2 linked regions of the Sporosarcina pasteurii genome follow. The protein of the gene in region 2 interacts with the protein of the main gene of each other region in a pairwise test. Links are inferred from orthologs where the notes say so. Each region holds a gene or a part of one and is shown on either strand. Other genes may lie near its edges.

Region 1 (5,764 bases), 200 kb from region 2 along the record:
GCTCTAGATTATGTTTATAATTAATGACTGCAGATTTTAATCCACTAAAACTAAAATCGTAAGAATCCGGCTCTAGCCAAGCTCTTGGAAACTCAATCTCACCGTCGCTCTCAGCTGCCAAACGGTCGATCTCTGGACCACCTGGATACGGAAGGTTTAACACCCGCGCAACCTTATCATAAGCTTCTCCAGCTGCATCATCACGTGTTTCACCAATTAACTCGAATGAACCATGCTCTCTCATTAAGACAAGCTCTGTATGCCCACCAGATACAATCAGTGCCAGTAGGGGAAACTCCATACGTTGGACAAGTTGGTTCGCATAAATATGCCCGGCGATATGATGCACGCCAATAATCGGCAACTGATGGGCAAATGCAAATGCCTTCGCTGCGTTAATGCCGATAAGAAGCGCTCCAACCAACCCAGGACCCTCTGTCACCGCAACTGCATCTAACTCACTCGGTTTCAAGTTCGCCTGTTGCAAAGCTTCCTCAATCACAATCGTAATCTGCTCTACGTGATGACGAGAAGCAATTTCCGGTACGACACCACCAAACCTCTTTTGACTCTCAATTTGTGACGCAACGACATTAGATACAATTTCAATGCCGTTTTTAACAATAGAAGCAGCAGTTTCATCACAACTTGTTTCAATGCCTAATATATATTGATCTTTTTTCATTATAACTCCACCCACATGACGAGCGCATCTTCACGATCGTCCGTATAATAGTTTTTTCGAATTCCGCCATCTTGAAATCCAAGTTTTCGATACATATTCTGGGCAACTTTATTGCTGACACGAACTTCTAATGTCATGAGTCGAACGTCCAGATCACGACAAAGCTTAATGCCCTCACGCAACAATTGTTCTCCAATCCCATTGCCTCGGTAACGCTTTAACACTGCAATATTCGTAATATGACACTCATCCAGCACAATCCACATGCCACAATGCCCAATAACCTCATCACCGTCCGTGGCCACGATATAATGTGCGTAATTGTTCCCATTCATTTCGTGCTCAAAAATCTCTGCTGTCCAAGGTGTTGCAAATGCTTCTTCTTCGATTTTGACGACGTCCGGAATATCCTGCTCTGTCATCACTCTAAAATTAATCACGTCGTTCATTGTCTTAATCCTTCCCTTGCGCCTTCAACCAATTTGCCTCAGCTTCTGCAATTCGGTGATACTCAGGAACAAAATGATGCACGTCCTCTTGAATACCCACTTGTTGTGCAGTATAAATTACAGAAGATGCGCGCGGAAGATTAAATGAAAACGGCGCGATCACTGCCCGCTCCCGCAAACTTTCAACTAATTGCTCTTCATGCATCGCGACATCTTTCCCAATAAATAAAATCGGCTTATCATAAGTTTGAAGTTTTTCTAATAAATCCTCTAAAGAATAGTGGCCATCTTCAATAACAGAAGTAAGCGTGTCGTTCTTAGATTGATAAACACCCGTATAAATATTTTTTCTTCTGGCATCTACAATTGGGCAAATCAGACCATTAAAGAAAAGGCCATTCATCGCAAGCACTTTCATGCTTGAAACACCGACAAGCGGCTTTTTCAATGTCCACGCAAGCGTTTTTGCGATGGTTACACCGATTCGCACGCCTGTGTATGAACCAGGGCCTTCAGAAACCGCAATCGCATCAATATCTGCAGGAGTCAACTTCGCCTTTTTAATGACCTCTTCAATTGCAGGCATCGCACGCAATGAATGGTTTACCGGTATAGATGTATTTTCCTCAGTTAGTACTTGACCATCTTTCACAATCGCTACAGAAAGCGGTGTATTTGAAGTATCGATTCCTAGCCAAATCATATTTGTAGCTCCCCACACAATTTTTCATATCGTTTTCCTTTTGGCAAAAGCGTAATCGTTCGACGATTTTCTCCATCTCGGGTTATTCGAATTTCTAATCGCTCTGCCGGTAAATCCTCTTCTATTAAATGTGCCCATTCAACAACAGTAATTGCATCTCCATAAAAGATTTCATCCCAACCGAGATCCTCATCACTTCCCGCTAGTCGATAAACATCTAAATGGTTAAAAGGATAGTTACCTTCGTATTGTTTCATAATCGTAAACGTTGGACTACTGACTGTCCTTTGAATGCCTAGCGCTTTCGCTAGAGCTTGTGTAAACGCCGTTTTCCCAGCCCCTAAGTCACCTTCAAGTGTGATGACATCTGGAGGAGTCAAAAGAGGCGCTAACTTGCTTGCAAACATTTTTGTCTCAGCTAGGCTATGAACTTTAATTTCTTTCTTCATTATAATTTCCTCCACTTTTCTTTAGTGTATCGAAAACGTTAGTGATTCGAAAGTATAGCTACTTATTATTGATTTTTTCTTTTTATATACACAAAAAACCGATTCCGGAATAAATCCCGAAATCGGTTGTAAATTTTTAATATAATGGCGGTCCCGACGGGAATCGAACCCGCGATCTCCTGCGTGACAGGCAGGCATGTTAACCGCTACACCACGGGACCTAATTATGTAGAACAACTTATATTTCAAAGTTAATAAAAAGTTTGGCAACGTCCTACTCTTGCAGGGGCTAACCCCAACTACCATCGGCGCTGAAGAGCTTAACTTCCGTGTTCGGTATGGGAACGGGTGTGACCTCTTCGCTATCGCCACCAAACTATTGAGCTTGTTCGCTCAAAACTGGATAAACAAAACATTGAATACAACAAACTGCAATGTATTTAAGGATAAGTCCTCAATCGATTAGTATCCGTCAGCTGCACATGTCGCCATGCTTCCACCTCGGACCTATCAACCTCATCATCTTTGAGGGATTTTACTTACTTGCGTAATGGGAAATCTCATCTTGAGGGGGGCTTCATGCTTAGATGCTTTCAGCATTTATCCCGTCCATACGTAGCTACCCAGCTATGCCTTTGGCAAGACAACTGGTACACCAGCGGTATGTCCATCCCGGTCCTCTCGTACTAAGGACAGCTCCTCTCAAATTTCCTGCGCCCGCGACGGATAGGGACCGAACTGTCTCACGACGTTCTGAACCCAGCTCGCGTACCGCTTTAATGGGCGAACAGCCCAACCCTTGGGACCGACTACAGCCCCAGGATGCGATGAGCCGACATCGAGGTGCCAAACCTCCCCGTCGATGTGAACTCTTGGGAGAGATAAGCCTGTTATCCCCGGGGTAGCTTTTATCCGTTGAGCGATGGCCCTTCCATGCGGAACCACCGGATCACTAAGCCCGTCTTTCGACCCTGCTCGACTTGTAGGTCTCGCAGTCAAGCTCCCTTATGCCTTTGCACTCTACGAATGATGTCCAACCATTCTGAGGGAACCTTTGGGCGCCTCCGTTACTCTTTAGGAGGCGACCGCCCCAGTCAAACTGCCCGCCTGACACTGTCTCCTACCCCGCTAAGGGGCATGGGTTAGAATTCCAATACAGTCAGGGTAGTATCCCACCGATGCCTCCACCGAAGCTGGCGCTCCGGTTTCAAAGGCTCCTACCTATCCTGTACAGACTGCATCAGAATTCAATATCAGGTTGCAGTAAAGCTCCACGGGGTCTTTCCGTCCTGTCGCGGGTAACCTGCATCTTCACAGGTACTATAATTTCACCGAGTCTCTCGTTGAGACAGTGCCCAGATCGTTACGCCTTTCGTGCGGGTCGGAACTTACCCGACAAGGAATTTCGCTACCTTAGGACCGTTATAGTTACGGCCGCCGTTTACTGGGGCTTCGGTTCAAAGCTTCGCTTGCGCTAACCTCTCCCCTTAACCTTCCAGCACCGGGCAGGCGTCAGCCCCTATACGTCACCTTACGGTTTTGCAGAGACCTGTGTTTTTGCTAAACAGTCGCCTGGGCCTATTCACTGCGGCTCTCTCGGGCTTTAACACCCTATCAGAGCACCCCTTCTCCCGAAGTTACGGGGTCATTTTGCCGAGTTCCTTAACGAGAGTTCTCTCGATCACCTTAGGATTCTCTCCTCGCCTACCTGTGTCGGTTTGCGGTACGGGCACCTCCCGCCTCGTTAGAGGCTTTTCTTGGCAGCGTGAAATCAGGGACTCCGGGGAAAATTCCCCTTGCTATCACAGCTCAATGTTATAGAAACGGGATTTGCCTCGTTTCACACCTTACTGCTTAGACGCACATTACCAACCGTGCGCTCACCCTATCCTACTGCGTCCCCCCATTACTCAAACGGCGGGGAGGTGGTACAGGAATATCAACCTGTTGTCCATCGTCTACGCCTTTCGGCCTCGACTTAGGTCCCGACTAACCCTGAGCGGACGAGCCTTCCTCAGGAAACCTTAGGCATTCGGTGGAAGGGATTCTCACCCTTCTTTCGCTACTCATACCGGCATTCTCACTTCTAGGCGCTCCACTAGTCCTTACAGTCTAGCTTCGACGCCCCTAGAACGCTCTCCTACCACTGACACCAAAGGTGTCAATCCACAGTTTCGGTGATTCGTTTAGCCCCGGTACATTTTCGGCGCAGCGCCACTCGACCAGTGAGCTATTACGCACTCTTTAAATGGTGGCTGCTTCTAAGCCAACATCCTGGTTGTCTGGGCAACGCCACATCCTTTTCCACTTAACGAATACTTGGGGACCTTAACTGGTGGTCTGGGTTGTTTCCCTCTCGACTACGAATCTTATCACCCGCAGTCTGACTCCCAAACAAAAATCATCGGCATTCGGAGTTTGTCTGAATTCGGTAACCCGGGATGGGCCCCTAGTCCAAACAGTGCTCTACCTCCGAGATTCTAACGTTTGAGGCTAGCCCTAAAGCTATTTCGGAGAGAACCAGCTATCTCCAGGTTCGATTGGAATTTCACCGCTACCCACACCTCATCCCCGCATTTTTCAACATACGTGGGTTCGGGCCTCCAGTAAGTGTTACCTTACCTTCACCCTGGACATGGGTAGATCACCTGGTTTCGGGTCTACGACTACATACTAAAACGCCCTATTCAGACTCGCTTTCGCTGCGGCTCCGCATTCTCTGCTTAACCTTGCATGTAATCAGTAACTCGCCGGTTCATTCTACAAAAGGCACGCCATCACTCAGCTTGTTTCCGAAGAAACAGCATCGAGCTCTGACTACTTGTAGGCACACGGTTTCAGGATCTATTTCACTCCCCTTCCGGGGTGCTTTTCACCTTTCCCTCACGGTACTGGTTCACTATCGGTCACTAGGAAGTATTTAGCCTTGGGAGATGGTCCTCCCGGATTCCAACGGAATTTCACGTGTTCCGTCGTACTCAGGATCCACTCTGGAGAGAATACACTTTTGATTACGGGGCTATTACCCACTATGGCAGACCTTTCCAGGTCGCTTCATCTAATGCATTCCTTTGTAACTCCGTATAGAGTGTCCTACAACCCCAGGAAGCAAGCTTCCTGGTTTGGGCTGTTCCCGTTTCGCTCGCCGCTACTCAGGGAATCGATTTTCTTTCTCTTCCTCCGGGTACTTAGATGTTTCAGTTCTCCGGGTGTGCCTCATATACGCTATGTATTCACGTATATGTACTGTTCCATTACGAACAGTGGGTTTCCCCATTCGGAAATCTCTGGATCAAAGCTTACTTACAGCTCCCCAGAGCATATCGGTGTTAGTGCCGTCCTTCATAGGCTCCTAGTGCCAAGGCATCCGCCGTGCGCCCTTTCTAACTTAACCTTAAAACCAACGTTGTATAGCGATATACAACAATTGATTTATACATTACTACATTTGTGTTTATTTCAATGTCGTTTTATCCAG
Region 2 (6,498 bases):
ATAGTTCGAAATTTTATAGTTTCCCAAAGAATTAAAAAACCCGTTCATACAATCAGACGGGCTATTTCTAAGGGATTCATAATTTTTATTTATTATTATATTATAGCGTAACGTACGTAAATTTTAAAAGCTTACGTACCAATCCATTAATTTTGAAATGCCGAGATCGGTGATACCAAAATAAACCGCCATGAAAATGACTGTCACAAGAACAACAATCGTATAGCGCGTCAATTCTTTACGCTTTGGCCAACTTACTTTTCTCATTTCCGAAACGACTTGCTTCAAGAAATTACTTATCTTCCCCATGTTTATCGTAACCCTCCGAAATAAGATGTATTACTTTAACTAAACATCTATGAATAAGCGATTCTTTCCTATCCACTTTATTCATCCCAGAAACAAAAAGCCGCTTCTACCACTTTAGAAGTGGTGTGATGAACATTGTTGAATCAAGTTAAACGGTTTGCCTATGCATAGTATGTGCATTGCAATGCTTACAAAACTTTTTAATTGTTAAGCGTTTCGTGGAATGATTCTTTTGTGCTGGAACGGAATAGTTACGTGTTCCGCAATCTTCACAACTCAAAGTTATCTTTTTAGACAATTCTATCACCTTATTAGGTCCTATAATCTTGCTAAAGAGTACCACCTTACAAGAAGCATGTCAACACTATTAAGGATATCCACTTCCAAGCAATTAGACGCCCACTTTATTATTCTAAATTTTAACGCAATTCCCTCGAGATGCATGCGATTACTTTACTGTGTCTACTTCTAAATAAAGTTCTAGTTTCCTCTTAATTCGTTGAAGTGCGTTGTCCACAGACTTGACTGGTCGGTTTAAATTAATCGAGATTTCTTGATAAGTTTGTCCATCTAGATAAAGCGCCAACACTTGTCTTTCAAGCTCACTTAACACTTTTTGCATCTTTATCTCCATATGGTCAAAATCTTCCTTATGAATCATTAAATCTTCCGGATCTTCAAGAGGGGGACCTGCAAGCATATCCAGTAGTGTACGCTCAGACTCCTCGGTATAAACAGGTCGATCTAGAGATACCGAAGAATTCAGCGGAATATGCTTTTGCCTTGTTGCTGTTTTAATCGCTGTAATAATTTGACGTGTAATACACAATTCAGCAAATCCTTTAAAGGAACTTAATCTGTCTGGTTTATAGTCACGTATCGCTTTATATAAACCAATCATTCCTTCCTGCACGATGTCCTCTCGATCGCCGCCAATTAAAAAATACGAACGGCCTTTCAACCAAACAAAAGACCGGTATTTTGTAATTAAAAAATCAAGTGCATCTGCATTGCCTTCGTGAATAATCGCAACGATGTCTTCGTCGGACAACGTAGTGAAATCTAACACTCTATTAGTCATACATGTTTTTTCCACCAACAGGATCACCCCCCCGAATCGTCATAGACCTCTTTCCAGTATAGCGTATTAATTTTTTTAACGTCAACCAATCATCGAATTCCACGCCTCCATTTTTCAAATATTTCTTTAACTTCCCTTGAAAGCGGTATCTTCGAAGTCGGTTGTTGATTCTCAAAATCTTTTACTTTACCAGAAATAGAAGTAAGAATTTTTTTCATTTCAATTTCAAGTTCGCGCGCCGACTTCCGGAGTGCACCTTGCGCAAAAATAATCCACTGCTCCGTAAAGTCAGAAGTCGCGACATGAATTTGAATACGTCGATGCAATAGTTCTAAAACAAGTTTTTCAATTCGTTCATCTGCTGTTTCATTTTCTCTTGTGAACAATACTTCAACATCATGTTTCTTAATCTTACTTTCAATTCCACGCATTAAATAAGCATCAAAGACAACGATAACCCGCCACCCTGTATACGCTTTGTACTCAGCCATCCGTTCGATTAACAAATCTCTTGCTTCTTCCAACTGCCTGTCCTTTAATTGGCGCAATTCCGCCCATGCGCCAATTATATTGTAGCCATCTACAATGAGGACATTTTGCTTTTTCATTTCTTTTCGGTGAGAGGTTGTCGCTTACGCAGCACCTCGTACATTAAAAGTGAAGCTGCAACAGAAGCGTTTAAAGAAGTGACTTTGCCTACCATAGGTAAGTGGTAAAGGAAATCACATTTTTCTTTTAAAATACGTGACATTCCCTTTCCCTCACTCCCAATAATGATAGCTAGCGGAAGTGTTGCATCCATCGTTCGATAGTCAGCAGAGCCCAACGCATCGGTTCCTGCTATCCAAACCCCTCGCTCTTTCAATTGCTCAACCGTTTGGGAAAGGTTATTCACACGCACAACAGGAATATATTCAATCGCACCCGTAGAAGCTTTTGCGACAACCGCTGTTAATCCGACAGAACGACGCCTTGGAATAACCACACCATGCACACCAGCTGCATCAGCTGTCCTTAAGATTGAACCAAGATTATGCGGGTCTTCTAATTCATCTAAAATTAACAGAAGTGGGTCTTCTTGACGTTTTGCAGCTAATTCAAAGATATCTTCCAGTTCTGCATAATGATAAGCCGCGACTGAAGCGATCACGCCTTGATGATTACTGTCAAGCATGCCGTCGAGTTTCTGTTTGGGGACGTATTGAACGATAACCTTTGCCTTCTTGGCAAGCGATAGGATTTCACCAATACTTTTCTTATTAATCCCTTCTGCAACCCAAATTTTATTCAGTTCACGACCTGAACGTAATGCTTCAACGACTGGATTTTTACCGCCTAGCAATTCTGAGTTATTTGTAGTCATCAAGATTCATCCTCCTTTGGGTTTTCAATAATACGAATCGCTTCAAGTATAAACTGCTCCACTCTTTTCTCGTCCTCTAGCAAATAGAGATAACCGAGTACCGCTTCGAAACCAGAGCTATTTTTATATGTTCCCACATCTGTATTTTTGGGTGTCGATCCTGGCTTTGCATTCCGCCCACGCTTCATCACCATTTGTTCTGCTTCCGTTAGAAAGTCTTGCGTAAGCATTGTTTGCAAAATCGCCGCTTGTGATTTCGCCGACACATAACGTGTTGCTTCTCTATGCAACACGTTAGGTCGGACACGTCCTGAACGTAATAAATGCTCTCGAATCGCCTGTTCATAAACTGCATCACCCATATATGCTAAGGCGAGTGCATTCAATTGTTTTACGTCAACATCTCTTAGTACGTACATGTTGTTACCCTCGTTTCCAGCGAGTTCCTTGCGCTGTATCTTCAAGGAGAATGCCTTTTTCTTTTAGCTCATCTCGAATTTCATCAGATCTAGCAAAATCACGATTGCGGCGCGCTTCTAATCGCTCTTCAATTAGTTTTTCAATATCTTCATCGAGTAAATCTTCTTCAGCGTCCATCGGGATGCCCAAGACATCCAATAACGATTCAAACGTTACTAAAAACTTCTCTAGAACGTCTTTCGCTGTATTCTTCTCTAATAAATAAACGTTCGCTAACCTAGCAAGTTCAAAAATCGCTGCAATTCCATTTGCTGTGTTAAAATCATCATCCATCGCTGTAACAAAATCATCTTTGCAAGCGTCAATTTTATGCAACCAAATATCGGATTGGTCGCCAAGGTTTGCAGATGCCCCCAAACGATATTCCACATTTTTATAGGCCGTTAGTATTCTCTCCAAACCAGCTTCCGCCTGTGTCACAAGCTCTTCCGAAAAATTAACCGGATGTCTATAATGCACAGAAAGAATGAAGAAACGGAGCACTTTTGGATCTACTTGCTTCCGAATTTCATTGACAAGGACAAAGTTATCAAGTGATTTGGACATTTTTTCATTATCAATATTAATATAACCATTATGCATCCAATACTTAGCAAATGGCTTACCCGTCATCGCTTCCGACTGAGCAATTTCATTTTCGTGGTGCGGGAACATCAAGTCTTGCCCACCTGCGTGAATGTCCATCGTGTCTCCAAGATGTTCACGTGCCATTACGGAGCATTCGATATGCCATCCTGGTCGCCCGGCTCCCCAAGGACTATCCCACGAAACTTCATTTTCTTTCGCAGTTTTCCATAAAACAAAGTCAAGCGGGTCTTCTTTTTTCTCGCCAGCTTCAATACGCGCACCAACAATTAATTCATCTGTCGACTGGCTAGATAATTTTCCGTAGCCGTCAAATTTGTTCGTACGGTAATACACATCCCCTTGAGATTCGTACGCAAACCCTTTATCGATCAACACTTGAATAAAGTTTACAATATCTTCAATATGATCCGTAACGCGCGGATGAACATCCGCCTTATTGCACCCTAACGCCGTCACATCTTCAAAATAAGCATTGATAAATCGCTCGGTTAATTCACTCACATCTTCTCCGAGTTCATTCGCAGCTGCAATGATTTTATCATCAATATCCGTAAAGTTTGAGACAAATTTCACGTCGTACCCTCTGTATTCCAAGTACCTACGCACCGTGTCAAAAACGATAACTGGACGAGCGTTCCCGATATGAATATAGTTGTAGACCGTTGGACCACAAACATACATTGATACCTTCCCCTCTTCTTGAGGAATGAAAGGCTCCTTTTTTCTCGTTAATGTATTGTATAATTGAATGCTCATGAGGCATCCCCTTTCTCAATCGTCGTTTGTTCTAGCTCTTTAATTCGCTCTTCAAGCCGTAGCATTTTTTCTTCTAATGTCTCACATTTTTCAGCAATCGGGTCAGGCAAATCCTGATGGTCCAATTTATTTTTTACTTTCACTCCATTTGAAATGACTACTGTCCCTGGTATGCCGACAACCGTTGACGATGGTGGTACATCTTTCAACACGACAGATCCCGCACCAACTTTGCTACCTTCACCAATTGTAATCGAACCAAGCACTTTCGCCCCCGTTGCAATCAATACATTATCATGGATTGTTGGGTGTCTCTTGCCTTTCTCTTTTCCAGTACCACCGAGTGTGACACCTTGGTAAATGGTAACATCATCCCCAATTTCACATGTCTCTCCAATTACGATTCCCATACCATGGTCAATAAATAACCTCCGACCAATCTGTGCGCCTGGATGAATTTCAATCCCCGTGAAAAAACGACTAATTTGCGACACACTTCTGGCTAAAAAAAGTAAGTTCCTTTTAAATAAAGCGTGCGCAACACGATGCGCCCAAACTGCATGCAAACCCGAATAAGTTAACACCACTTCAAATGTGCTTCGCGCGGCTGGGTCTTGGTCAAAAATACACTTAATATCTTCTTTCATTCTACGAAACATTTTACGTCCCCCCTTAACACCTATTTCCAAGAACTATTAGGAATACCGACTAAAAACTGAGTTAATAAAAACTATATCTTTAAAAAATAAAAATACGCCCCTGTCAAAATGACAGAGACGTAATGAATTACGTGGTTCCACTCCGCTTGAAAGGCATATTGCCGCCTTTCCGCTTAATACGCCTCATAACGCTGGCGATGCGTCCGACCTACTCCAACAAATTGTTTCGGCCTAGCTCTCAAAGGGGCATTTCCACATTGCATTGACCTAGATCACTTCCACCCGATGGTGATCCTCTCTGAAAGGCATGCAAATATGTACTTATCCTTTTCTACGATTTCTCTATCCAAATCACTTTTAAATCAGTTAAATTACTCTTAAGCTTACACGTTCTTCACAAATCGTGCAAATCTCAAGTACGTAACTTTTAAGATTGCGCATACTCCGTTACGCGAGCAAGGGCGTTTTCTTTTCCAACTAACGCGATGGCAGCTGGCAATTCCGGACCGCTCGTTTCACCCGTTGTGACGACACGAATCGGCATAAATAAGTTACGACCTTTGTGTCCTGTTTCTTTTTGAACCGCTTGAATCGCTGATTTAACTGAAGCTGAATCAAATGTTTCTAACGCTTCAAATTGTGTTTTCAAAGCCGCCATAACTTCAGGCACTTGTTCTCCCGCAAGTACTTTTTGCGCTGCTTCATCATATTCAATCGTATCTTTGAAGAACTGGGCTGTTAATTCCACAATTTCTGCACCGTAACTTAACTGCTCATGGTATAAAGCAATTAAATCATGTGCCCACTGACGTTGTTCGTCCGTTAATTCAGTTGGTAATGCGCCCGCTTTTTGCAAGTGCGGCAATGCCAACTCAATCACTTGCTCTGTAGATAATTTTTTAACGTACTGGTTATTCATCCATGTTAGTTTGTCTTTATCGAATACAGCTGGCGATTTTGATAAACGATCTGCGTCGAAAATCGAAACAAGTTCTTCTATCGAGAAGATTTCCTCTTCTCCTTCAGGTGACCAGCCAAGCAATACGATGAAGTTAAATAAGGCTTCTGGTAAATAACCTAGCTCTTCATATTGTTCGATAAACTGAATAATAGACTCATCACGTTTACTTAATTTACGACGACTCTCATTTACAATTAATGTCATATGACCGAAAGTCGGCGGTTCCCATCCAAATGCTTCATAAATCATTTGTTGTCTCGGCGTGTTTGAAATATGGTCATCCCCACGAAGTACGTGTGTA

What was found. The genes of interacting proteins can lie anywhere in the genome.
Region 1: the proteins of rlmB (region 2) and tsaE interact in binary tests that used the Escherichia coli proteins (3 or more experiments, as listed by UniProt). The link is inferred for Sporosarcina pasteurii from one-to-one orthologs.

The regions. Positions count from the first base shown.
Region 1 is NZ_CP160452.1:2,939,124-2,944,887, forward strand. The notes cover bases 561-3,382. They hold tsaE (tRNA (adenosine(37)-N6)-threonylcarbamoyltransferase complex ATPase subunit type 1 TsaE), read right to left. Parts: upstream 2,287-3,382; coding sequence 1,834-2,286; downstream 561-1,833. Other genes in these bases: tsaD (tRNA (adenosine(37)-N6)-threonylcarbamoyltransferase complex transferase subunit TsaD), read right to left, coding at 561-685; rimI (ribosomal protein S18-alanine N-acetyltransferase), read right to left, coding at 685-1,134; tsaB (tRNA (adenosine(37)-N6)-threonylcarbamoyltransferase complex dimerization subunit type 1 TsaB), read right to left, coding at 1,139-1,837. Also shown: more of tsaD, read right to left, coding at 1-560. UniProt on the Escherichia coli protein: Required for the formation of a threonylcarbamoyl group on adenosine at position 37 (t(6)A37) in tRNAs that read codons beginning with adenine.
Region 2 is NZ_CP160452.1:3,135,474-3,141,971, forward strand. What follows is about bases 875-3,848. They hold rlmB (23S rRNA (guanosine(2251)-2'-O)-methyltransferase RlmB), read right to left. Parts: upstream 2,754-3,848; coding sequence 1,995-2,753; downstream 875-1,994. Other genes in these bases: sigH (RNA polymerase sporulation sigma factor SigH), read right to left, coding at 875-1,390; AB1H92_RS15300 (NYN domain-containing protein), read right to left, coding at 1,480-1,998; AB1H92_RS15310 (Mini-ribonuclease 3), read right to left, coding at 2,753-3,172; cysS (cysteine--tRNA ligase), read right to left, coding at 3,177-3,848. Outside these bases: preprotein translocase subunit SecE, read right to left, coding at 124-309; rpmG (50S ribosomal protein L33), read right to left, coding at 458-607; more of sigH, read right to left, coding at 758-874; more of cysS, read right to left, coding at 3,849-4,577; cysE (serine O-acetyltransferase), read right to left, coding at 4,574-5,236; gltX (glutamate--tRNA ligase), read right to left, coding at 5,664-6,498. UniProt on the Escherichia coli protein: Specifically methylates the ribose of guanosine 2251 in 23S rRNA.